4 regions of the Crassaminicella indica genome follow, and region 3 is predicted to be linked to each of the others. Evidence: riboswitches for the same ligand, from Rfam matches in the RefSeq annotation. Region 3 holds a riboswitch; each other region holds the start of a gene.
The links. Region 3 has a riboswitch for cyclic di-GMP ahead of KVH43_RS06140 (methyl-accepting chemotaxis protein). Riboswitches for the same ligand answer to the same signal wherever they lie in the genome.
Positions count from the first base shown of each region.

Region 1: it holds a riboswitch for cyclic di-GMP, as region 3 does, so the genes downstream of both, KVH43_RS11620 (GspE/PulE family protein) here and KVH43_RS06140 (methyl-accepting chemotaxis protein) in region 3, are expected to answer to the same signal.
Region 2: it holds a riboswitch for cyclic di-GMP, as region 3 does, so the genes downstream of both, KVH43_RS12700 (ATP-binding protein) here and KVH43_RS06140 (methyl-accepting chemotaxis protein) in region 3, are expected to answer to the same signal.
Region 4: it holds a riboswitch for cyclic di-GMP, as region 3 does, so the genes downstream of both, KVH43_RS05345 (GGDEF domain-containing protein) here and KVH43_RS06140 (methyl-accepting chemotaxis protein) in region 3, are expected to answer to the same signal.

Region 1 is NZ_CP078093.1:2,439,604-2,445,912, forward strand. It holds gene KVH43_RS11605 (recombinase family protein) at 1-917, opposite strand, end outside; gene KVH43_RS11610 (hypothetical protein) at 1,218-1,403, shown strand; gene KVH43_RS11615 (sigma-70 family RNA polymerase sigma factor) at 1,483-1,881, shown strand; cyclic di-GMP riboswitch class II at 2,140-2,222, shown strand; gene KVH43_RS11620 (GspE/PulE family protein) at 2,308-3,990, shown strand; gene KVH43_RS11625 (type IV pilus twitching motility protein PilT) at 4,001-5,056, shown strand; gene KVH43_RS11630 (type II secretion system F family protein) at 5,094-6,302, shown strand.
Region 2 is NZ_CP078093.1:2,658,882-2,665,190, reverse strand. It holds gene KVH43_RS12710 (diguanylate cyclase domain-containing protein) at 1-1,365, shown strand, start outside; gene KVH43_RS12705 (sodium-dependent transporter) at 1,420-2,733, opposite strand; T-box leader at 2,789-3,027, opposite strand; cyclic di-GMP riboswitch class I at 3,280-3,366, shown strand; gene KVH43_RS12700 (ATP-binding protein) at 3,597-4,007, shown strand; gene KVH43_RS12695 (methyl-accepting chemotaxis protein) at 4,024-6,018, shown strand; gene KVH43_RS12690 (STAS domain-containing protein) at 6,030-6,308, shown strand.
Region 3 is NZ_CP078093.1:1,299,873-1,306,181, reverse strand. It holds gene KVH43_RS06145 (SpoIIE family protein phosphatase) at 1-842, shown strand, start outside; gene KVH43_RS06140 (methyl-accepting chemotaxis protein) at 881-2,848, opposite strand; cyclic di-GMP riboswitch class I at 3,009-3,095, opposite strand; gene KVH43_RS06135 (TerD family protein) at 3,264-3,965, opposite strand; gene KVH43_RS06130 (AIM24 family protein) at 3,978-4,784, opposite strand; gene nrdJ (ribonucleoside-triphosphate reductase, adenosylcobalamin-dependent) at 4,876-6,309, opposite strand, start outside.
Region 4 is NZ_CP078093.1:1,128,718-1,135,026, forward strand. It holds gene KVH43_RS05325 (2-isopropylmalate synthase) at 1-815, shown strand, start outside; gene KVH43_RS05330 (sulfite exporter TauE/SafE family protein) at 1,031-1,375, opposite strand; gene KVH43_RS05335 (sulfite exporter TauE/SafE family protein) at 1,372-1,725, opposite strand; gene KVH43_RS05340 (3'-5' exoribonuclease YhaM family protein) at 1,981-2,940, shown strand; cyclic di-GMP riboswitch class I at 3,151-3,233, shown strand; gene KVH43_RS05345 (GGDEF domain-containing protein) at 3,302-4,606, shown strand; gene panD (aspartate 1-decarboxylase) at 5,008-5,391, shown strand; gene KVH43_RS05355 (M15 family metallopeptidase) at 5,472-6,309, shown strand, end outside.

The sequences.
Region 1 (6,309 bases), 1.1 Mb from region 3:
CATTGAGTACTAGGAATGATTCCTTCATGCTTACCTACAGAAATAATCCATTCAGAGTGATCTCTGATTTTATTTGATGTATTTTTCTTTTGAATAGTTTTATTATATGCCATAATTCCATTTCTATTGTTGAAATCTTTTTTATCTGAATATATGTCAAAATTATTTACTAAAAAATAGTTGTATAGTTTTTCATCAGCAATTGCATAAACAGGATTAGATAGAATGCCTCGCAAAGCAAATCGTGAAAAATCGATATTATTACGGGTTTTCATATTATTTTGAATGCAATATGTTTCAAGTTTACTTAATGATTTGAATTCTAAAAACTTATGAAATATTATTTTGACTATTTCTAATTCAGTAGGAACAGGAAAAAGTTGAAAAATTTTTCTTCGTTTATTATTTAAATCAGTAATTTCAACTGATTTCGATATAAAACCTATAGGAGTTGTACCACCAAGCCATCTACCTGTACGTGCAAGCTGAAGCATATTATCTCTTATGCGTTCTGCAATTGTTTCTCTTTCAAGTTGTGCAAAAACAGAAGCTATATACATCATTGCACGACCCATTGGTGTTGAAGTATCAAACTGCTCGCGAATAGATATAAAAGCTATATTCTTATGATTTAATATTTTCATGGTATCTGAAAAGTCAGAAATATTCCTAGATATTCTATCTAGTCTATAGCACATCAAAATATCAAATTTGCCTTTTTGAGCATCTTTTAGCATTCTTTGATATTCTGGTCTATCTATATTTCCCCCAGAGAAACCTTCATCTTCATAGATAATAAATTTTTCAATAGGATGAAAGTGCTTAAGTGCGTATTCTTTGCAAAGTTCAATTTGATTTTGTGTAGATTCACCTTTTCCTGTAAATTTAGATTTTCTAGAATAAATTGCTATATGCATAATATCACCTTTCTATTAAGTTCTTTACTATAATATTATTTTAGGTTATAAAAAAAAGAAGCAAATAATTATTAAATTTCAAGAGATTATTTCCGAGGTAATAGTGAAAATACGATAGATATTAGCAATAATCAGCATAATAGTAAAAAAATTTACCGATATATAAGGAAATACAGCTAAAAATAATAAAATTCAAAAGACTATGTAAGATGTATTGATTAAGTATTTTATAATATTAAAAATAAAACCTGTAGTATAGTACAAACTAAGGTTGGCATAGATTTTATATGAGGTGATAGTATGAAAGTTAGAATATTTTTTCCAGATACATTAGAAAAACAAAAGGGATTTTATGAAAAAGTAGCACAGGAGCAGGTCAAAATCATAAAAAATTATATTGAAGAGCTTCCAATAAATAAAGAAGAAAAATATAGTCTTTGGGAAGAGATAAAATTAGATATAAAAAAAGATTTATTTAAAATATGAAAGTATAATTTAAAATAATTACTTCCGAGTAGAAAAATATAATAGAACAAAACACGTTATAAATCATACTTTAGTATAAATTGAAAACGAAATATTAATGACTATACGTTCCAATAAAAAAACAAAAAATGAGGTATCATTACAAGACCCTATTGGTGTAGATAAAGAAGGAAATGAAATATCTTTATTAGATATTTTAGGAACTGAAACAGATAAAGTTTTAGATGAAGTAGAATTAAAGATACAAATAAAAAAATTATATCAAAAAATGGCAAGTGTGTTAAAAAACAGAGAAAGAATTGTTCTTCAATTAAGATATGGGTTAGTCAATGATGGAAGTAAAACCCAACGAGAAATAGCAAAGCTATTAGGAATTTCTCGATCCTATGTTTCTCGAATAGAAAAAAGAGCTATAAAAAAACTTAGTAAAGCTTTTAATCATAATACAAAAAAAATTAAAGATAAAAGTGATAAATAGATGTTAGCATTTTGCTAACATTTCATTTTTAATATACTATATTTCAAAAAAATATTGTAAATTTTTATATTTTTATCACTATTTCCTTGGAAATTCCATAACATAAATTTCTTGTTGGAAAATTAGGGAATTAATGATATAATGTCTTAGGTATATGTTTATTATGATAATTGGTGAAATGTATTTTGTATAGAGGATTTTAAAAATTTAAGAACTATTAACTATGTTGAACTATTTATATTAATTTAAATAGTGATATGTAATGTTAGTACAAATGATACATGGTTATATTTGGACGCCTATACCATGTTGATGTAGTGGCGTAACCGACTAACACTATATTATTTATATATAGGGGGTTAGTCTTTTTGTTTTTTTGAATTATGATTTTTATTATATTATAAAAATATATATTATGAATGGATGATGATAATGCAACCCAAAAAACGATTAGGAGATTTGCTCATTGATGCAGGATTTATCACAAAGGAACAAATTAATGAAGCATTAAAAATTCAAAGAGCTTCTGGAAAAAAATTAGGAGAAATTCTAATCGATGAAGGTTTCATTCAAGAAAAAAAAATGATAGAAATATTAGAATTTCAATTAGGAATTCCTCATATGGATTTAGAAAAGTATTATATTGATGCTGAAATTCCTAAATTGATTAACGAAAGTCTTGCAAAAAGACATTTATTGATTCCTGTAAAAAAAGAAAATAATAAATTATTTGTAGCAATGGCTGATCCTTTAAATATTTTTGCGATGGATGATGTAAGAATTGCTACAGGATTAGAAGTTGAACCTATAATCGCTACAAGACAAGATATATTAAATGCAATTGACTATTATTATGGTAAAGAAAGTGCTGAAAAAGCAGTTGAAGATTTTAAAAATCAGTATAGCTTTGAAGATTTATCAGATCTAGATGAAACCATATTAAATGAAATTAATAATGCGCCTGTTGTTAGACTGGTCAACTCTATTATTAGGCAAGCAGTAAAAGCAAAAGCTAGCGATATTCATATCGAGCCTTTTGAAAGTAATGTTAGAGTACGATTTAGAATTGATGGAGAGCTGCAAGAAATTATATCTCCTGAAAAATCTACTCATTCTGCAATTGTTACAAGAATTAAAATAATGGGAAAAATGAATATTGCTGAAAAAAGAATTCCTCAAGATGGTAGATTTGAAACAACTGTTGATGGAAAAGAAATTGATATGCGTATTTCTACATTGCCTACAGTTTATGGAGAAAAGATAGTTATTCGTTTATTAGATAGAAGCAGTTTCTTAATGTCAAAAAATCAATTGGGGTTTTCTGAAAAAAACTTAGAAATTTTTGATAAAATCATTAAAAGTCCTAATGGGATTATTTTGGTAACAGGACCAACAGGTAGTGGTAAGACTACAACATTATATACAATTCTTAGAGAATTGAATCAAATAAATAAAAATATTATTACTGTAGAAGATCCAGTAGAATATAGTTTGAATGGCATTAATCAAGTACAGGTAAACACTAAAGCAAATTTAACTTTTGCTAATGCACTAAGGTCTATATTAAGACAAGATCCTGATATTATTATGATCGGAGAAATCAGAGATAGTGAAACTGCCCAAATAGCAGTTAGAGCTGCCATAACTGGACATCTTGTTTTAAGTACTATGCATACTAATGATTCTCCTTCAACAGTAGCACGCCTTATGGATATGGGAATTGCACCATATTTGGTATCTTCATCTGTTATTGGAGTAATCTCACAAAGATTAGTAAGAAAAATTTGTCCTGAATGCAAACAATCTTATGTACCAAATGAAATAGAAAAAAAAATACTCAATATTTCTGATGAAACCTTATTGTATAAGGGAAAAGGATGTAATTATTGTAATGGTTCAGGTTATAAGGGAAGAACAGCTATTCATGAAATTATGCTGGTAAATAAAGATTTAAGACTACATATTGATAAGGGTGAAAGTATTGATATTTTAAGACAAAGTGCTATTAATCAAGGTATGATTCCTCTTAAAGAAAATAGTTTTAAATTAGTATTAGAAGGTATTACAACAGTAGATGAATTAAACAGGGTATCCTATAACCTAGATTAGGTGGTGGAATATGAATATACTAGATTTATTAAAAAAAGCAATTGAAAAAAAAGCATCTGATTTACATGTAACAGTAGGTGTCCCTCCTGTATTAAGAATCAATGGAAAATTAGAAAAAATAAATGAAAAAGCATTGGCACCATATGATACTATTGCTTTAGTACAAGAGCTTTTAACTGATCAACAAATTATAGAGTTAAAAGAAAAGGGTGAAATTGACTTATCCTTTTCTTATCATGGATTAGGAAGATTCAGAGTAAATATATATAAACAAAGAGGAAGTTATGGAATGGCTTTAAGGACAGTTGCTTTAAATATTCCTACTATTGATGAACTGGGCTTTCCACAAATACTAAAAGAATTAGCATTAAAGCAAAGAGGATTAATATTGGTAACAGGACCAACAGGTAGTGGTAAATCTACAACATTAGCATCTATGATTGATTATATTAATCAAGAAAAAAGCTGTCATATTTTGACCCTTGAAGATCCAATTGAATACCTTCATAAGCACAATAAAAGTATTGTAAATCAAAGAGAAATTGGAAATGATTCGCATAGCTTTTCTAGAGCATTAAGAGCTGCTTTAAGACAAGATCCAGATGTAATACTAGTAGGAGAGATGCGTGATCTAGAAACTATTAGTATAGCTATTACAGCTGCAGAAACAGGACATTTAGTACTTTCTACACTACATACTATAGGAGCTGCAAAAACTATTGATCGTATTATAGATATCTTTCCTGCACACCAGCAGCAACAAATCAGAGTACAATTATCTACAGTAGTAGAAGGTATCATCTCGCAACAGCTTTTAGAGAGAACTGATGGACAAGGAAGAGTAGCTGCATTAGAAATAATGGTTGCAACATCTGCTATAAGAAACTTGATTCGGGAAGGGAAAACTCATCAACTTCAAACTAATATACAAACAGGTAGCAAATTCGGCATGCAGACAATGGATCATGCTATCCTTGATTTATATAATAAAGGGTTAATTAATAAAAAAACAGCTTTGACCTATGCAGTAGATTGCGATAATTTAGAGCGATTTATGCATATGTAAAAAATAAAGCTAATATTAAAAAACAAGGGGGATATATATGCCCACTTATAAATATAAAGCTATAAGTAAAGCAGGAGAAAGACTTGAAGGAACATATACTGCAAGAAGCAAAAATGAAGTTATCCATATGCTTAGGCAAAATCAAAATCATCCTATAAATATCGAAGAAATAATAGAAAAGCAATCAATAAGCATCAGCTTTTTTAAAAAAGTAAAAATAAAAGATATGGCTATATTTTGTAGACAGTTTTATACTATGCTCAATGCAGGAGTAACTGTTCTTAATGCTTTAGATACTTTAAGGTTTCAAACAGAAAATAAAAAATTAGCTAAAGTTATTGAAGAAGTTTACGAAGATGTTCAAAAAGGATTAACTTTTTCAGAATCTTTAAGAAAGCATAGAGAAATTTTTCCAGATCTATTGATCAACATGATAGAAGCAGGAGAAGTAAGTGGTACTTTAGATATTATTATGAATCGCATGGCTATTCATTATGAAAAGGAAAACAAAATTACCAATAAAATAAAAAGTGCAATGATGTATCCAATTATATTGAGTATAATATCAATTTTAGTAGTTGTATTTTTAATTATATTCATTATGCCTACCTTTATAGGACTGTTTGAAGGTAGTGGAGTAAAACTACCTCTTCCAACAAGAATATTATTAATAGTTAGTGAAATTATAAAAAATTATTGGTATATCATTATTCTTGTTTTAATCATCATGCTTTATAGTATAAAAAAATATATAACAAGTAATAAAGGACAATTTTTAATAGATCATATAAAATTTAGAATTCCTATTATAAAGGGAATTACACAAAAAGTGATTACCTCTAGGTTTACAAGAACCTTATCAACCTTATTAGCAAGTGGTATCCCCTTGATACAAGCATTAGATATTGTATCAAGGATTGTAGGTAATGTGATTGTAGAAAAGGGGATTTTAAAAGCTAAGGAAGATGTAAGAAAAGGCATAGACCTTACAACCCCTATTAAACAAATAGGAGTTTTTCCACCAATGGTAAATGCTATGATTCGTATTGGAGAAGAATCAGGTTCTCTTGATGAAATACTAGATAAAACAGCAAATTTTTATGATGAAGAAGTAGAAGCTACATTGCAAAAGATGTCCACATTGCTAGAGCCGTTGATGATAGTATTAATGGCAATAATCATTGGAGCTATTGTAATTGCTATGATACTACCAATGTTTGATATGATGAATACTATTCAAATATAATTTTTAA
Region 2 (6,309 bases), 1.4 Mb from region 3:
GACAAGGAAATACAGATTTTGGTTGTTGAAGATAGCTTAACACAAGCACAGCAGCTTAAATTTATGCTTGAGAAAAGAAATTATAAGGTAATTATTGCAAATAATGGGGTACAAGCTTTAGAATATATTTATCAATATATGCCTGATTTAGTAGTAACAGATGTACTTATGCCTAAAATGGATGGATATGAGTTATGTAAAAGAATCAAAGAGGATGATAGATTCAACCACATACCAGTTATTCTATTGACATCCCTTTCAGATCCTAACGATGTGATAAAAGGACTAAAGGTGAAGGCAGACAACTTTATAACAAAACCATATAATGAAAGATTTCTCCTTTCAAGAATTCAGCATATGCTTGTGAATATAGAATTGAGAAAAAATAAAATTAGCGAAATGGGTATAGAAGTATTTTTTGCAGGAGAAAAGCATTTTATAAATTCGGAGAGAATACAAATAATAGATCTTTTGCTTTCTACATTCGAAAATGCTGTACAAAAGAGTAAGGAGCTTGAAGAGGCAAATAATGAATTAAAAAAAGCATTTGAAACTATTCGAAAGCTTGAAAAAAATTATAGAGGTATTCTTGAAAGCAATATAGATGCTTTGGTAGTTATTAATCGTCAAAAAGAGATACTGTATCTAAATCCTGCAGCAAAAAAAATATTTGGTGAAAAATATGAAGAGTTAACATTTGATATTTTAGATTTTAGTACTATTAAAAATGGTGTTAAAGAAATTACAATAAAAACTATGGATGGAAATCAAATTATTGGAGAGGTATGTATTTCAGAAACTGACTGGGAAGGGAAAGAAGCATATCTTTTATCTATTAGAGATATTACTGAAAAGGTACATCTTCGTGAAAAATTAAAAATTCAATCCCTTACAGATGAACTTACATCTCTTTATAATAGAAGAGGATTTTTTAGTATCATTAGACATAAATTTGAATTTGCAAGACGTAATAAGAAAGGAATGTTATTATTTTTTATTGATATTGATGGAATGAAGCATATTAACGACAATTTATCTCATAATCAAGGAGATTGTGCATTGATTGGGACTGCAAAGATTTTAAAAAATACTTTTCATGAAAATGATGTTCTTGCAAGAATCGGAGGAGATGAATTTGTAGCTTTATCTATAGATGTAAAAAAGCAGGATATTGAAAAGTTTATAAATAAGCTTTTAGATCAACAAAGAGCATTTAATGAAGAAAGCAACTATCCTTTTAATATATCTATTAGTATAGGTGCTGCATATTTTGATCCTGAAAATCCAGTAAGTATTGAAGAGTTAATGGCTAGAGCAGATAAATTGATGTATGAATACAAAAAAAGAAATCATCTTTGTTTATAAAAGGGTTGTGCTTAATATCTAAGCACAACCTTAGCTTTTAATTTCAAAATAGGTCTAACCAATACCACCATAGATAGCTCCTAAAATTACAATAAAAACTGCAACAAGAATATAAATATATTTTCCTAAAATTAAAAAGCTATTTTTTAGTGGAGTTTTTGCGCCTAGATTAATAGCTTCTAAGGCTTTAGTTTTACCACAAATCCAATAAAAAACAAAAGCAGAAATACTTGCACCAATAGGAGCTAAATATATGCTCATAAAATCAGCCCATGCTCCAAATAAATCTATGTTGATGCTTAAAAGGATTGAAATACATAAACAGATTAAACCTATTAAAATAGTTGCTTTTTTTCTACTAAGATGAAATTCTTCGATTAAAGCTTCAATAGGTGCTTCCATCATATTTATTGCAGAGGAGATAGCTGCAAATACAATACTTAAGAAAAATATAATAGAAAAAATATAGCCACCTGTCATTTGCGTAAATATTTTAGGTACAGTAATAAATAAAAGTGGTGGACCAGCAGCAGGATCAAGGCCAAAGGAAAATGCAGCTGGAATAATAATAAAGGCAGCCATGAGTGCAGCTAATGTATCAAAAATGACTATGCTTCGTGCTGATGAAGGAATATCTATATCTTCTTTTAAATAACTCCCGTATACTACCATTCCTGCACCGCTTAGAGATACAGAGAAGAAAGCCTGTCCTAATGCCATAACCCAAGTAATAGGCTTTAAGAGATATGAAAAATTTGGCATTAATAGATATTTTACACCTGCTATCGCATTTGGGAGAGTTAACGATTTTATCAATAAAACAACAAATAAAATAAATAACCCAGGCATAATTACTTTATTAATTTTTTCTACACCAGAACCAATTCCCATACAAAGTATAAAAACTGTAGCAATCATCCCTAAGATTGTCCAGGGAACTGTTGCTATGCTTCCGGCAAAGCTTCCAAAGTATGTAGGAATATCTATTGTTTGAAAGATATTTATAAGGGAAGCATAAAAATATCTGAAAATCCATCCAACTACTACAATATAGAAAATAAAGATTCCTGTCATTGCAGCAAGAGGAATACTTCCTAATAGGCTTCCAAATTTTAAATTTTTCTCTTTAAAAACAGTTTTTATGGCACTTAATGCACCTTTTTGATATTTTCTCCCAAAAGCAATTTCTGTAATAAGTCCGGTAGTGCCTAAAAAATATACAAATATAAAATAAGGAATTAAAAATGCAGCTCCTCCATATTCTCCTAATCTCCAAGAGAACATCCACACATTCCCAAGCCCTATGGCAGCCCCTGCACAAGAAAGTATAAATCCAAGCTTTGAAGAAAAATTTTCTCGTTTTTTCAATTCAATTCCTCCTTAAAATTCAAGAATATAAAAAATCCTCTATATGTATATACATATAGAGGACGAATCAACGTGGTGCCACCTCATATTTAGAAAATAAAAATTTTCTCTTTTTCAGATACAGGAAATAATCCGATATCCTATCTCTATAACGGGAGAAAACCGTGTTGCCTACTAAAGTTTCAGCTTCCGCTCATAAGCCCATTCCAAATCATTTTGAATATCAAGGTTCCACCAATCCCTGACTCTCTGTAATTCTCAATGAAATGTACTACTCTTAATCACAGCTTTAGCATATTTTATTGTTAAATGAAATTATAAAGAAAAATTATAAATTTGTCAAATAGTATTTTTGAAAAAATACAAAATTTAAAAGAGTTGTGTTTAAAAGCATGACTTTTTTATTATTATAATTAATAAGCAAATAATTTTACAAACATAAACAATGATGTTAATATATATCTATATATGTAGAATTATATAATATATAGAAAAATATATTAAAAAATTTTTATAAATATAACAGTAAAAATTAAATGATAGATATTGCGACAATAGCAAACTTATCGAAAGGTAAGGACGCAAAGTCATGTGTCTAAGGGATTGTAATCCTATGATTGACAGACTGCCGAACAATGCTAGTATATAGAGAATATTCTTTATTTAGCAATTTTGGGCATCTGTGGAAGCATAGATGTTTTTTTAATGTATATTTTTCAATAATTTATTGGGGGGTGATGAGCGATATTAAAGTTGAGAAAATTAACAAATATATTATTGTAAAAGATTTTTTTAATAGTAATATTTGAAAATTTTATTTTTTTTTACAAATGTATTAGAAGCAAAGTAAGGTGATGATGATTGTGGGAATAAAAAAAGATGAAATTATTTTATATGGCTTAGATGAACATAAAGATGTTATTGATAAAATTATTACAGAGATAGAGAATTTTGAAGAATCATTTGATATTCGATTAATGCTTATAGAAGCTTTAACAAATGCTTTTAAGCATGGAAATAAGTGTTGTGTAGAAAGACCTATTTATTTAAGATATGTACTTAATGAAAAAAATATAAAGTTTGAGATAGAGGATTCAGGGACTGGGTTTAAAAACATAAATATTCCAGATGCAATATATGATGAAAATTTATTAAATGATTCTGGAAGGGGATTGTTTCTTATAAAATGTATGGCAGATAAAATAGAGTTTAAAAATAATATTTTAATTATACAAAAGTATTTAACAGCTAAAAAGAATAAAGCTCAGAATTAAGATAAGGAGGAATATGATGAAAATAAGTTTGAAAACAAAATTAGTTGCTATGTTTTTTATATTTATAGCTGTACCGCTCATTATTTTAGGCACTACTTCGTATATGATGACTTCAAATTCAATACAGGATACAACTGAAGAAAAATTAAGTGAAATTACTATAAAAACAGCAGATGTTATTAATGAAACAATTAATTCGGTAAATAAGTATATTGAAATTTTAAGTCACAATGAAGATTTGGTTAAAGTTGCAGCAGGGGATAGTACAGAGAAAGGTAAAGTTTTTAAATATTTATCAGAATTACAAAAAGATAACAGTGATTATGTAGAAGCATTAATTATTACAGATGCCTTTGGTAAAGGTATTATTAGCAATAAAAGTGAAAATTTTAATATGGATTTAAGTGATTTTGATTATATTCAAAATGCTTTAAAAGGAACTGAAGCTGAAAGTGATGTCATATTGTCTAAAATCACGAATAAACCTGTAATAGCTGTTGCTTATCCTTTAAGGATAGATCAAAAGGTAGTGGGGACAGTTGTTGGAAGTATTAAATTTGAAAATATTTATAAGCATGCTTCTAAAATAAAGATAGGCAAAACTGGATATGCTTATATGATTAATAGAAATGGATTACTTGTATATCATCCAAAAGCTGAAAAAATATTAAAAGAAAATGTAGGGAATGCAAATAATAAAGAATTAAAAGCTTTAGTAGACAAAATGAAGAAGGGGGAAACGGGTGAAGGTTATTATACATATGAAGGAGTGAGAAAATTTGTAAAATTTATTCCTGTAAATAAATGGATTTTGGCAGTAACTGCTGATTATGATGAATATATGTCAGCAGCTAATAAAATTAGAAGGAATACAATAGTGATAACTGCCATAGCGTTACTTGTTTCAATGCTTGTAGCTTATATTTTAATAACAAGAAATATAATCAATCCAATTAAAGAGCTAGAAAAATTAATGACAAAAGCAGGAAATGGTGATTTAACAGTTAGATCTAAAATAACTACAAATGATGAAATACAAGTATTAGGTGAATATTTTAATAATATGATAAAACATCAATCTAATATAATAAATCATGTTAGAAAGGGTGCAGAAGAATTAGCAGCTTCTTCTGAGGAAATCTCTGCCTCTGCTGAAGAAATAAGTGCATCAGCTGAACAAATTACATCTAATATCCAAGTAGTTGCATCTAATGCAGAACGTCAAAATAATTCAATTGTTGAAATATCTGAGGTTTTAGTTCAGCTTTCTAGCTTGATACAAATAGCACAAAGCAGAGCATTTAAAGCAAAAAATAATTCTGAGCATACTATGGATGTTGCACAGCAAGGAAGAATAAAAGTTAAGGATACAGTTGAAGCTATTGAAAATATTAGTAATGTATCTAATGAAACAGCGAATATATTAAAGTCATTAAATGGACTTTCAAAAAAAGTTAGAGAAATTATTAGTACAATTAATAATATTGCAGATCAGACAAATTTATTAGCATTAAATGCAGCCATAGAGGCAGCAAGAGCTGGAGAGCATGGAAAGGGCTTTACTGTTGTAGCAGAAGAAGTTAGAAAGCTTTCAGAACAAACAAATATAGGAGCTAATGAAATCTCTTCATTGGTAAATGAAATGGTAGTTCAAATAGATAAGGCAGTAGAATCAATGCATAATAGTAAGAAGGTAGTAGAAAACGGGGTAATGGTAGTTAATGAAACGGACAAGTCTTTTGTTAGAATCATTGATGCAGTAGAACAAATAGTAAAGGATATAGAACAAGTTGTAGATGTTGCGAAGGATGAAGTCGCAAGCTCGGATCAAATTATTCAGCTGATTGATACAGTTGCAACCATTACTGAAACTACAGCAGATAATAGTCAAGAAGTTGTAGCAGCTACTGAGGAACAAAATTCTATTATTCAGAATTTTGCTGCTAGTTCAGAGGAGACTAGTGCTATGGCAAATAGTCTAAATAATCTTGTAGAAAAATTTAAAATTTGAGGTGAATATAAATGAATGATAAAAATATGTTAATACCTAAGAATTTTTCAGTGGATGAAGCTGATCAGTTTAGAGAAAAAGTAAATGCTCTAATTGACAAAGGAGAAAAAGATTTTGTGCTTGATTTTAATAATTGTACATTTATCGATAGTACAGGTCTTGGTGTATTAGTAGGAATTTATAAAAAGTGCATGGAATTAAATGGAAGTCTTAAACTTCATTCAATTCATCCACAGGTTATGAGAATTTTTAAATTAACAAGATTAGACAAGGTTTTTGAAATTAGATGAT
Region 3 (6,309 bases):
AGTATATTAACTACAATGGTGAAGACATGGTTTTAGTTATATTAGATGATATTACAGAGCTTGAAAATAGCAAATTAGAGCTTCAGAAAAGAAATGAAATGATCGAAGCTTATCACAGCCGAATTCGAGATGAATTAGCCCTTGCTAAAAATGTTCAGCAAAATCTTATCCCAAATAAGCTCCCTCAATTAGAAGGAGTATCCTTGTCTGCTATCTACAAGCCTCTAGAAGAAATAGGTGGAGATTTATATGATTTTATAAAAATAAATGAAAACTCTTTAGGAATATTTTTAAGTGATATATCTGGTCACGGTGTTCCTGCTGCTATGATTACAGCTATGGTAAAAGCGATTATGGAAACGAGTAATTATCTTTTTCAGCATCCAGCAGCTTTTATTAACTATCTCAATAGAAAACTAATTAATATATCTGAAAACCTATACTTAACTGCATTTTATGGGCTTTATAATAATAAAACAAAAAGATTTACTTATATGAGATGTGGTCATCCTTATCCTTTAATCATTAGAAACGGGGAATGTATAGAATTAAAGGAAGGAGGAAGTACTATTTTAGGTGTTTTTGAAAATATAAACTTCGAAAGTAAAACAATAGCTCTTCAAAAAGGAGATAAACTCATCTTTTATACAGATGGATTAACAGAAACTAAAGAATATCCTCATACTATATCTCAAAAAGATCTTCATAGCATTTTATTAAAGCATTCTCATAAAAAAATAGATTCCTTCATAAACCATGTCTATGAAGAAATAATCAATTTAAGAAAAAGTAAAACCTTTGAAGATGATGTATGTATTTTAGGAATGGAAATACATGATTAGATCTAAAAAATGTATAGCAATCGCTATACATTTTTTATTTATATTTTAAATTTATTTATAGTTTCTTGAAGCTTTCCTGATAAACTTGCAAGCTGTTCTGCTGATGAAGATAGCTCTTCAAGTGTTGCAGATTGCTCCTCTGTAGAAGCTGCTACTTCCTCTGCTCCAGCAGCATTTTCTTCTGTAATACTTGCAATATTTTCAATATTTTCTCCTACAACAGCTGCATGTTCATTTAAATTTTCACAGGCAAGCGTTACTCCTTTCATATTATCTGTAAGATCTGAAACAGATTTTAATATATCTTCAAAAACATTTACCGTTTCTTTTACAGCGTTTTCTTGCTCTGTTACTATCAATTTTGCTTGTTCCATTTCCTTAACAGCATTTTCTACACTTGTCTGAATCTCATTTATCAAATCACTAATATTTTTAGTTGCTCTTCCTGATTCTTCTGCAAGCTTTCTTACTTCCTCTGCAACAACAGCAAATCCCTTTCCTGCTTCTCCTGCTCTTGCTGCTTCAATAGCTGCATTTAATGCTAACAAATTGGTTTGTTCAGCAATGCTACTGATTAACTCAATAATCTGCCCAATTTGTTTTGATTTTTTATCAAGTAATAAAATCTCTTTTCCTACATTCATTGTCGCATCTTTATTCTCTACTGCCTTAATCTCTTGGTACTCTACAATCTGAATTCCTGCATCAACAGTTTCCTTTGTCATAACTGTAAGCTTTTCAGCATGCTCAGTATTATCAACAATTTTTCCAATACCTTTTATTAGTTCATTTACCATATTACTTCCTCTTTGGGTAGATTGTGCTTGTTCTGTAGCTCCCTCTGCTAGCTCTGATACCGTATTAGCTACTTGCTCAGAAACTGTGCTTGCTTCCTCTGTTGAAGCCATCATCTGCTGAGCTGTAGATGCTACCGTCATACCCATTTCATTCATTTCTGATAGAAGACTGCGCATATTTTCAATCATATTATTAAAATTATTAGCAAGTACACCTATTTCATCATCAGTCTGTACATCTACTTTTACCTGAAGATTTCCTTTAGCTACATCTTTTGTAAGTTCAGCTATTTTCAAAATAGGCTTAATAGATCTATTAATTAGAAAATAAATTAATAATCCCATTACAATAATCATAATCATTCCAATACCTGTAATAGTATTTCTAAATATAGCTACATTATCTGTTACTTCGCTTTCATATGTAGTCATTGCAACAGACCATCCTGTAGAGTGTAGCGGTGCATACGCTGCTATTTTTTTCCCACCTTCAAATTCATAATGTTCTACACCAGTTTCTCTTTTTACCATTTTTTTTGTCAGTGCAATTTGAGAATCACTACCTTTTTCTAAAGCATTATAATTAAGAATCATTTCTTTTTTAGGATGTGCCATAACTAAGCCTTCTTGATCAACCATATAAGCATAGCCTGTATCTCCTAATTTTTCAGCATTGACTATATCTGTGATAGTAGATAAATTTACAGTTCCTCCAATTAATCCAATAATATTTCCCATATCATCTTTTATAGGAGCTGCAATTACTATAACAGGCTGTCTTGTGGTTTTTGATACAATTGGCTCTGATATAGTAATTTGTCCTGCTATGACCTTAGAAAAATATTTTCTATCCTTTATATTACCTCCTTGCCCATTTGTACTTAAATAATTTCCATCTATATCAGACATAATAATTGCTTCAAATTCATTAAAAATATTTTTATTTTCAGAAATAAGCTTTTTTAATCCTTCATAATCTATTTTTTTTACTACCTCTACAGACCCTAACAATTCAATAATTTCTTTCCAGCCTTGAATTTTATCATCTGCCATAGTTACAATTTTATCTGCCTTACTCTGTGCTATTTCTTCTATATCATTCATAATAATATCTTTTGCTTGATAATATGCTGTTCCTGATAATATAAGAATAACCAAAATAGAAAATATGAATACAGGTATAGTAATTTTATATTTCAAACTTTTCACAAAAAAACCTCCTTATTCATTTTATATGTACCTTATAATTTATTTTCAACAATCCTTGTAATTTCATCTATTTTTTATAAACAATCTAATAGCTTTTTACACCTCCTCATTTTCTAAAATAAAAAGGTGTCTCTCGATCAGACACCTTTGCCCATTGATTTTCGGCAAACTGGCGATCATAGTAGTTCTCTACCTTAGACCCATGTCTTTGCGTCCTTATGTTTCCATAAGTTTGCTATTATCGTCCTCCTTTTCTATTCAATTTTAAAAATAATCAAAAATATTGTTTTCTATTTTGATTTATTTCGACATATATTGATTTTTTCCTCTATTTTTTTATACCATTCCCTTACATAGTTTATGTAAAGATAAATGAATAAATTCATATAAAAAAAGCAGCAATCGCTGCTTTTTTTTATTCTGCATCTACTCCATAACAAGCACAAAGGGCAACAAGTCCATCATTAAAGCCAGAACCAATAGCGTTAAATTTCCATTCTCCATTATGTCTATATAGCTCTCCAACAACTACAGCTGTTTCTAAGCTATAATCCTCCGAAAGGTCATATCTTAAAAATTCCCTATTCGTATTTTGATCTACCAATCTTACAAAAGCATTCTCAACCATTCCAAAGTTTTGGCCTCTTTCTTTTCCTTCATAAATCGTAATAGCAAATATAATTTTTTGTATTTCAGTAGGTACTGTGTTTAAGTCTACAAAGACGATTTCATCATCTCCACTTCCTTGCCCTGTTCGATTATCTCCACTTAATGTTATTCCAAGCCCTGCTGGTTGTTTATTTCCATAAAATACAAAATCCTTTTCATTTCTTACCTTTCCATCATTCTTTACTGCAAATGCAAATACATCTAAATCAAAATCTCTTCCATCAAATTTATTTACATCCCATCCAAGTCCTATATGAATCTTAGAAAGAACATTTGCATCTAATCCAATATCTGATGCAGCCTTTTTTAGCGATACCTTTTGACCCTTTTTTAGGGATACTGGTTTACTAGCTCCACTACCAAGACCTCCTAAGCTTCCTAATCCTGCTGTTTGTGGTTGATTGTTTCCGCTATTTCCTCCTAGTCCGCCAAGACCACTTAATCCCATATATATACCTCCCTATCTATTGTTAAAGAAATTTCCTAATGTATTTGTCACCTGCCCCATCATATCTTGGGCATTATTTACAGAGTTATCAAAAGCACTCGATTGAGTTCCTACTGTTTCACCTCTATCAATTCCTACATCTAATCCTGCTTTCCTTTCTGAAGGCTGAAGCACTACTGTATTTCCTCCTTGTTTAAATTCAAACATATAAGATTCACCTGATGTTTGCCCTATAAATGTTTTCCAGTTTACATCTGCTTTTAAACTTGGATCTGGACCTGTCCAACATATAATCGCATCTGGATCTACTCTGCAAGGTGTTTGTAGCACAATTGCATTTCCATCTGTAATAATAGCTACATATCCTGTTTCTCCTGAATTATTTTTAAAATTTGTGGTAAATAATCCCTTTTGAGATAATACTCCTGCTCCTATGAAACGAACACCATATGTTAAATTTCCCGTAAAAGCTAATATATTTTCAGATTCTACCCCTACTTGCTCTCCAGGTTCAAGTGGTACAATAGTCACATTTCTTCCTGCAAAAGCTAATATACACATGCCATTTCCTGTTACCTTCATAATTTCCATGTTCTCACCAGTTAATCTTCTAGAGATGTTATTAATAAGACCTCTAGCTATCCCACCACCTGCATTTGGATCTAATAATACTTTTTCATATTTAAATTGACCCTGATCTGCAACCATTGCTCCTTTTTTAGCAAAGAAAAAGCCACTTCCTTGTGCTACACATGAATATGCTGGTGTTTGCTTTGTTGCTCCTGTTAAATGTTCATAAGTTGATAATTGAAAACCCATTATATTCTCCCCTTATCTATTTATTTAAATAAATTATATCATTTTTAAAACATAGATTTTAGAGGGTATTTCAAAATACTTGATTAAACTTTTATCTTATAGGACAAATACCATTATCACAACCATCATTTCCTATGTCCAATGTTGCTTCTTCTTTTTCATATTTTCTAAGTAAAGAAGGAATAAAGGGCTTCATTTCATCTACTCTTTTGTTGTATTCTTCTTCAGTAATTGCTTCATAAGGAAGCAGCTTATAAAAATTATCATCTAGTGATAAGAATGATAATGCAACTATATCATCCCAATTATTCCATACCCACTCTTCTACTTCTTCCCATTCATGCTCTCTTACATGTATCGTAATAGAACAATTGTGATCAACATAATTTTTCATAAACATTTTATAATTTTCAAGCTGCTCTATTGCAGAAACATCATATTTTGTTTTCCCCTTTGGCGCTTTTACAGGAAACTCTACTACTTTTGTAACACAGCTGTCCCATTCTTGTCCAACCTCAGGAAATACCGGATACCCTAATTCCTCACAAACCTTTACTAATGGATCATCTGAACTTATACGAATTCTTCTTATATAAAAAGGTGAATGAGAATAGTGAACCCCACTAGATACAGTAGGCAACTGGCTTAATGTTCCCTCAGGTTTTACAGTAGTTACCAACAAAGGTTCTTTTCCTCCAATTTCAGCAGCATATTTTTTCACTTCTTCATGAGCTACTTTTCTTAGCTTCCTTAAAAGTTCTGCTTCTTCTTCCTTTGTAATACCTGTAGCATTGACCATATCCTGCCATCCTGTTAAAGAACAGCCTACTAATTTATCTCTTTGTTGCACTGCATCCCAATTTGGCAACTCCAACTCCACACAAGTCATTCTATAACCTGCTCTTACAGATAACCTTTGCGCCTCAAGCAAACCTTTTAAATCTAATTTTCCATTTTTATCTACAAAAGCATATACATTCACTGTTGTTAAGTTACAAAGACCTTGTGAATCAAGAAGAATTTCTCCACATGGATTAACACCATTCATATTTGGTCTTCTTTTTAATCCTGCTTCCTCATTGATCCATCCAGGCTCTCCTGAATATCTCATTCGTTCAATCTGCCAATGAAGCCTTTCCCTTGTAGGTTTTTTTCTATAATATATTGAATTATTGCTCATTTGTCTATGAATAATGCTCTTATCTACAATCCATTGTCCATCAATTTGTTTATATAAATTAGATTTTGCATTTATACATTCTTGATCCTCTGCATCTATTAATACCATTTCAGCTGTTCTTCTAACACCACCTACAACAACATTCTCTCCAATAATATTGGCAATATCTAAACAGTCAATAGGCTTTAGTTTATATTTCTTTTGCTGCGGACTTTGTTTGTTTTTACGAATTACTTGATCAATTTTAAAGAACATATTTTTAAGACTTTCATGTCCACTTGCAGTTCCCCCAAATGTTTTTAGTTTCTCTCCTTTTGGTCTTACATTATCATAATTTACAATTAT
Region 4 (6,309 bases), 170 kb from region 3:
GAGAAAGGGCTGGAAATGCAGCATTGGAAGAAATCGTAATGGCTATGCATACAAGAAAGGATCTTTTGGATATATACTGCAATGTAGATACAAAACAGATTATGCGTTCAAGTAAATTGTTAAGTACAATAACAGGGGTACAGGTTCAGCCAAATAAAGCTATTGTAGGAAATAATGCATTTGCTCATGAATCAGGGATTCATCAGCATGGGGTACTAGAAGAAAGAACTACTTATGAAATTATGACACCTGAGTCTATTGGTCTTTCTCAAAATAAAATGGTTCTTGGGAAGCATTCAGGACGTCATGCTTTTGAGGATAGATTAAAGGCTTTAGGGTATGCTTTATCAAAAGAAGAAATAATGAAAGCTTTTCAGCAGTTTAAAGAATTAGCAGATAAAAAGAAGATGATTTATGATGAAGATATTGAAGCCATTATTACAAGGAATACTATTATTTATCCAGAGGTGTATAAGCTAAAGAGATTTGTGATCAATAGCGGAAATACGATCACAGCTACTGCATCTGTAATACTTATAAATAGTGACCGAGAAATAGAAGAAGTATCTATCGGAGATGGACCTGTAGATGCAGCTTTTAAAGCGATTGAAAAGATTGTAGGTATCGATATGACATTAGAAGATTACAAACTCCATTCTGTAACAGAAGGAAAGGATGCACAAGGAGAAGCTGTTGTAAAATTAAAGCATGATGAGAAAATTTATACAGGAAGAGGTCTTAGTACAGATATTGTTGAAGCAAGTATTAAGGCATACCTTAGTTCGGTAAATAAAATACTATATTCCAAAGAATAAATGCTATTAGTAAAAGGATTAAAGAATCATTTATTTGAAATGCATCAAAAAATGCAATTTCTTAGTCTATATCATTATTTAAAAAATGATTTAGAGTATATAAAACGATTGAAAAGTCTTATTGCGTGTGGAGTGTCAAATGGTCTTTGGAAAGGGAATCTAAAATAAAAATTAGAGCTAAGAAAATTTTCTTAGCTTTTTCTTATATATTCTTTTTATTTTTTAAAAAATTCAGTAATACCCATAGCTAAAATAAAAACTCCAAAAATTTTTTTTAGAATAAAACCATCTATATTTACTGCAATCATAGAACCAATACATGCACCTAATATTCCAGTTATAATTAAATAAAGCAAAACATCCTTTTGAATATTATGATTTGCTATGTGAATAATCACAGCAGTAATTGCAGTAGGAATAAAATAAATTAAATTAATCCCTTGTGCTATTTGTTGTTTGATATCAAATAAAATTGTTAAAGCTGGAATCAGTAATATCCCTCCACCGACACCTATTCCACCAATAACTCCTGATAAAAAACCGATAATAATTAGTTTCATCCAAAAATCATCCTTATACCTGTTATAATCATAACCGTTCCAAATATTCGATGAAGCCATTTAGAAGGAAATTTATTTAATAATTTTGCTCCTATAAATCCACCTACTATTCCACCTACTGTAATATAAGCTGTAGTATTCCATTCTATATTTTGATTTTTAATATAAATCATAGCACTGATTAGTGATATTGGAAATATAGCTGCTATTGCAGTGGCATGTGCTTTATGTGTTTCTACCTTCAAAATTCTCTCTAATGTAGGAACAATGATTGTTCCTCCACCTGAACCCAATAAGCCATTTATAAAACCTGTAGCTATTCCAATGAACATTATTTTTGTTTTTTTCAAAGTCTTCCTCCTATATTATAAACCTTGTAAATAAACCATCTATCCCTGTTTCTATAATCCCCACTATTCTTCTTATATATGTAATTTCAAATATATTTAAACAAAAATATATATAAATAGCATCAACATTAAAAAAATAAATAAAGGTAAGTGAATGACTTTGATAACTTTTATAAAAAAATCTTCACAAACATTGGAAAAGTGTATAAAAAATTATAAAATGATATAGAAAGTGTATTGTAGGAGGGAGAAAAAATGATTGAAGAAAAAAGCATCCAGGAATTTAAAAATGGAGATGAAATACAAGGCTTCTTTATTGTGAGAAAAGTAGAAATGAAATTATCTGCTAATAATAAAAATTTTTTAGATTTTACATTATCAGATAAGACAGGAGAGGTAAATGGTAAATTGTGGGATTGTCAAGAAGGGCAGAATAAAGAATTTCCTATAGGAAGCTTGATAAAAGTACGAGGAAATGTAACGGAATGGAAGGGAAAGCTACAATTAAAAATCAATCGGATTAGATTAGCAAATGATGATGATAAGCAAAATATTGAAGATTATGTGCAAGCTGCACCTATAAAGGCAGAAGAAATGTTTCATGAGATTTATGAATATGTGCAAAAGATAAAAAATAAGGATATAAAGGGAATTGTAGAAAAAGTTATATTAGAATCAAAAGAAAAGCTAATGTATTATCCAGCAGCTAAATCATTGCATCATGCTATCCGTTCAGGACTTATGTACCACATACTTAGAATGTTGAGAACTGGAGAAAAACTCATTGAAGTTTATAAAAATGTGAATAAAGACCTCCTTTTTGCAGGAATTCTTCTTCATGATATAGAAAAGCTAGAAGAACTAGATTCAGATGAATTAGGAATTGCAGAATATAGCAAAGAAGGACAACTTCTTGGGCATATTAGTATGGGAATGAATAAAATAAGCAGAGTTGGACAAGAATTAGGAGCTGATGAAGAAATTATTATGCTCCTTAAGCATATGGTACTTAGCCATCATTATGAGCCGGAATTTGGAAGTCCTAAAAAGCCTATGATTCCAGAAGGAGAACTCCTACATTATATTGATATGATTGATGCAAGGATGTATGATATGGAAGACCATTTAAAAAATATTCAACCGGGAGAATTTACAGATCCAATATGGTCTTTAGATAATCGAAGATTATATAAAACGTTGCTTTGTGATGAATAAATCAAACTTTATTGTTTGGTTTATTTTTTTGTGTAACGGAGTCATAAGCCATAGTAAAAAAACATATAGATTAAACAGGAAAACATTTTCAAAATAAATTTTCAAAAAAGAAGGAAAAATTCAAAAAATATAGAAAAACAAATAATAGTACAAAAGTCCTAGCTTTATAAAAATAAATAGGACAAAATAACGATATAATTGAATGATTTATGTTGTAAATAGCAAACTTATCGAAAGGTAAGGACGCAAAGCCATGGGTCTAAGGATTTTTCTATGATTGCCAGGTTGCCGAAGCATAGATTGATGTGTAATTTTATCATGATAAAGTACAAGGCGCCTATGGTTTATAGGGGCTATTTTTATGGGTTTATTGAAATCAAAAGGGGTGCTTATATTGATATCAAAATTAGTAAAGACAAAAATAGAAAGAGCTTGCTTTAATACTTTATTTTTCGCAGTTTTTTATTTAATAAGCATTTGTTTTTTTATAGGAAATGCGATGAAAAATTTCCCAGAAACTACATCATTGTTTTATATTGTTGTTATAGGAGTAGGGACTACATTTCTTTATAAAATTTTGCTTTTAAAAGTATATGTAGTTGTAACCTTACTGATTAATTGTATAGGTATTTTTGTTACATCTAGTACATGCATTGATAAATTGACATATTTATCATATTTAATATGCATACTAATATTTACATATTTAATATCATATTACAGAATTAATAAGGATATGAAGAAACGTATATTTGAGAAGACTGCATTCAATGAGATGATGGATGCAATTTTAATTTTAGAGGAGGATACATTAAAGGTAATAGAATGCAATCTTAAGGCAATACAGTTGTTTCATAAAGAAGATAGATTAATTGGAAGAGGGATTGATGAATTGATCCTTAGTAATATTCAAAAGAAAATACCGTACAATCATTTCAAACAATATTTTAAAAATAGAAATAAAGAGTTGGCAATAATGAATGAGAAGCTTAACAATATTTGGATTGATTTACATATAAAACGATTTCACGTATTAGAAAATGCATATATATTAGTTCGTATAATTGATGTAAGTGCTCATAAGAAATATGAAGAAAAAATGAAGTATTTAGCTTACCATGATCTTCTTACAGAGCTTCCAAATAGAAGATATGGAGAAGAGAGACTGAAATTGGCTATTCATAAAGCTCTAAAGAAAAAAAGTATGCTTGGTGTCTTGTTTATAGATTTAGATAAATTTAAAGTTGCAAATGATACGTTAGGTCATGCTGCTGGAGATGAACTTTTAAAGAAGGTTGCGATTAGACTGCAAAGAAGTGTTAGAAAAAATGATATAGTAGTTAGGCTTGGTGGAGATGAATTCATGATTATATTAGAAGATATTGAATTAACTGATGAGATTATTGCAATAGCCAATAGAATGGTTAATGTATTTACACAAGCTTTTACTATAAAAGGAGAAGAAATGTATGTTACATGCAGTATGGGTATTGCAATATTTCCTCAGCATGGTGTAGATATGGAAACCTTAATGGAGAATGCAGATATTGCTATGTATCAAGCAAAGATTTGTGGACGTAATAACTTTAAAGTTTTCAATAATTTACTAGATTATAAAGCTTTATCCTGTCAGAACAATAGTTATAGGGATCCAACTTCAAAATGAAATATAAAAGATAGTTCATTCCAGATAACTTTTGAAAAAACAAAACTTCATTCCATGAAAAAATACTAAACCTTCAAAACTCACTTCGTTCAAACAATGAAGGTTCTTAACGTATTTTTTATGAAATTTCAGTAAGTTTTTTTACAAAAGTTATCGAAGTCATTCACTTATCTTTATATATTTCTTTTTTTTATGTTGATGTTGTTTACCTATAAAAAGCAATTTGTATTTATAAATATAGTATGTTAAAATGAATTTGGTTGATATCAAAAGAGTCAAACCTTAATGTTTTAGAAAAAATACTATGCATCAAAAAATTTTGCACTGATCCTTTGGACAGGGACTGATAGTAAGCCTCAGTCTTAGGAATGGTATTTTGAACAGACGAGGAGGAATAACAAATGATGCTCAATATGTTTAAAGGAAAAATACACAGAGCTACAGTAACAGAAGCAAATTTGAATTATGTAGGAAGTATTACTATTGATAAGACTTTAATGGATGCAGCAGGGATTTTGCCGGGAGAGAGAGTTCAGATTGTTAACAATTGTAATGGTGCAAGGCTAGAAACCTATGTAATAGAAGGAGAACCTAACAGTGGAGTGATTTGCTTAAATGGTGCGGCGGCGAGACTTGTACAGCCAGGGGATACAGTTATTATTATTGCTTATTGCTGGATAGATGAGCAGGAGGCAAGAAGCTTTAAGCCGAGGGTAGTTTTTGTTGATGAGGATAATAAAATCATTGAGAAAACAGATACTGAAATTCATGGAGATATAAAATAATCTTAAAACCTGGTTTTCTTTTAAAAGGAAACTAGGTTTTTTATAATATTCATGCATTTTGACTAGCGGGAGGCATGTTAATGATAGCAATAAATAAAGCATTTAATATTCTAGTGCTTGTTGCTGTAGTATTTATCATGATGAGTGGTTTAACTATTGCACAAGAACTAGAAGAACAAGAAGCTTTTGCTAAATATTCCTTAGAGGGAACGACTTATTTAAAAAATAATATAAAAATGATCAAAAATGTTGATGATCTACTTGTTTTGGTAAATAAAAATAGAAATTTACCATCAAATTATGTACCAAAGGATTTGGTATTTTCAAAGGTGCCTTTTCCATTTAAAGGGAAGCACCCTAAAAAGAAAATGAGAAGGGAAGCAGCTTTAGCTTTAGAGGAATTATTTAAAGCTGCGAAAAAGGAAGGAATAGAGCTTTATGGATTATCTGGATATAGGTCTTACAGAAGGCAAAAGGCTATTTTTAACTATAAGGTTAGGACCATAGGAAAAAAAGCAGCTGCTAAAATTAGTGCTTATCCAGGGCAAAGCGAACACCAAACAGGTTTAGCTATGGATATTACAAGTAAAAGCGTAAGATTTCAATTAGTTGAAGCCTTTGAAAATACAAAAGAAGGTCAGTGGATTAAAGAAAACAGTTATAAATACGGTTTTATTGTAAGATATCCTAAAGGGAAAGAAGCTATTACAGGGTATAGTTATGAACCCTGGCATATAAGGTATGTAGGCAGAGAAGTAGCAGAATATATTTTTAAAAGGAATATTACTTTAGAAGAGTTTTTTAAAGAATTAAAAAAAGATAAAAGCTTGTTATTTGTTGAAAATAACCAAAAACAATTGATGAAGAAGCAAGAAGAATTGATGAGGAATATACAAAAGGTACAGTTGTTATTTTTAA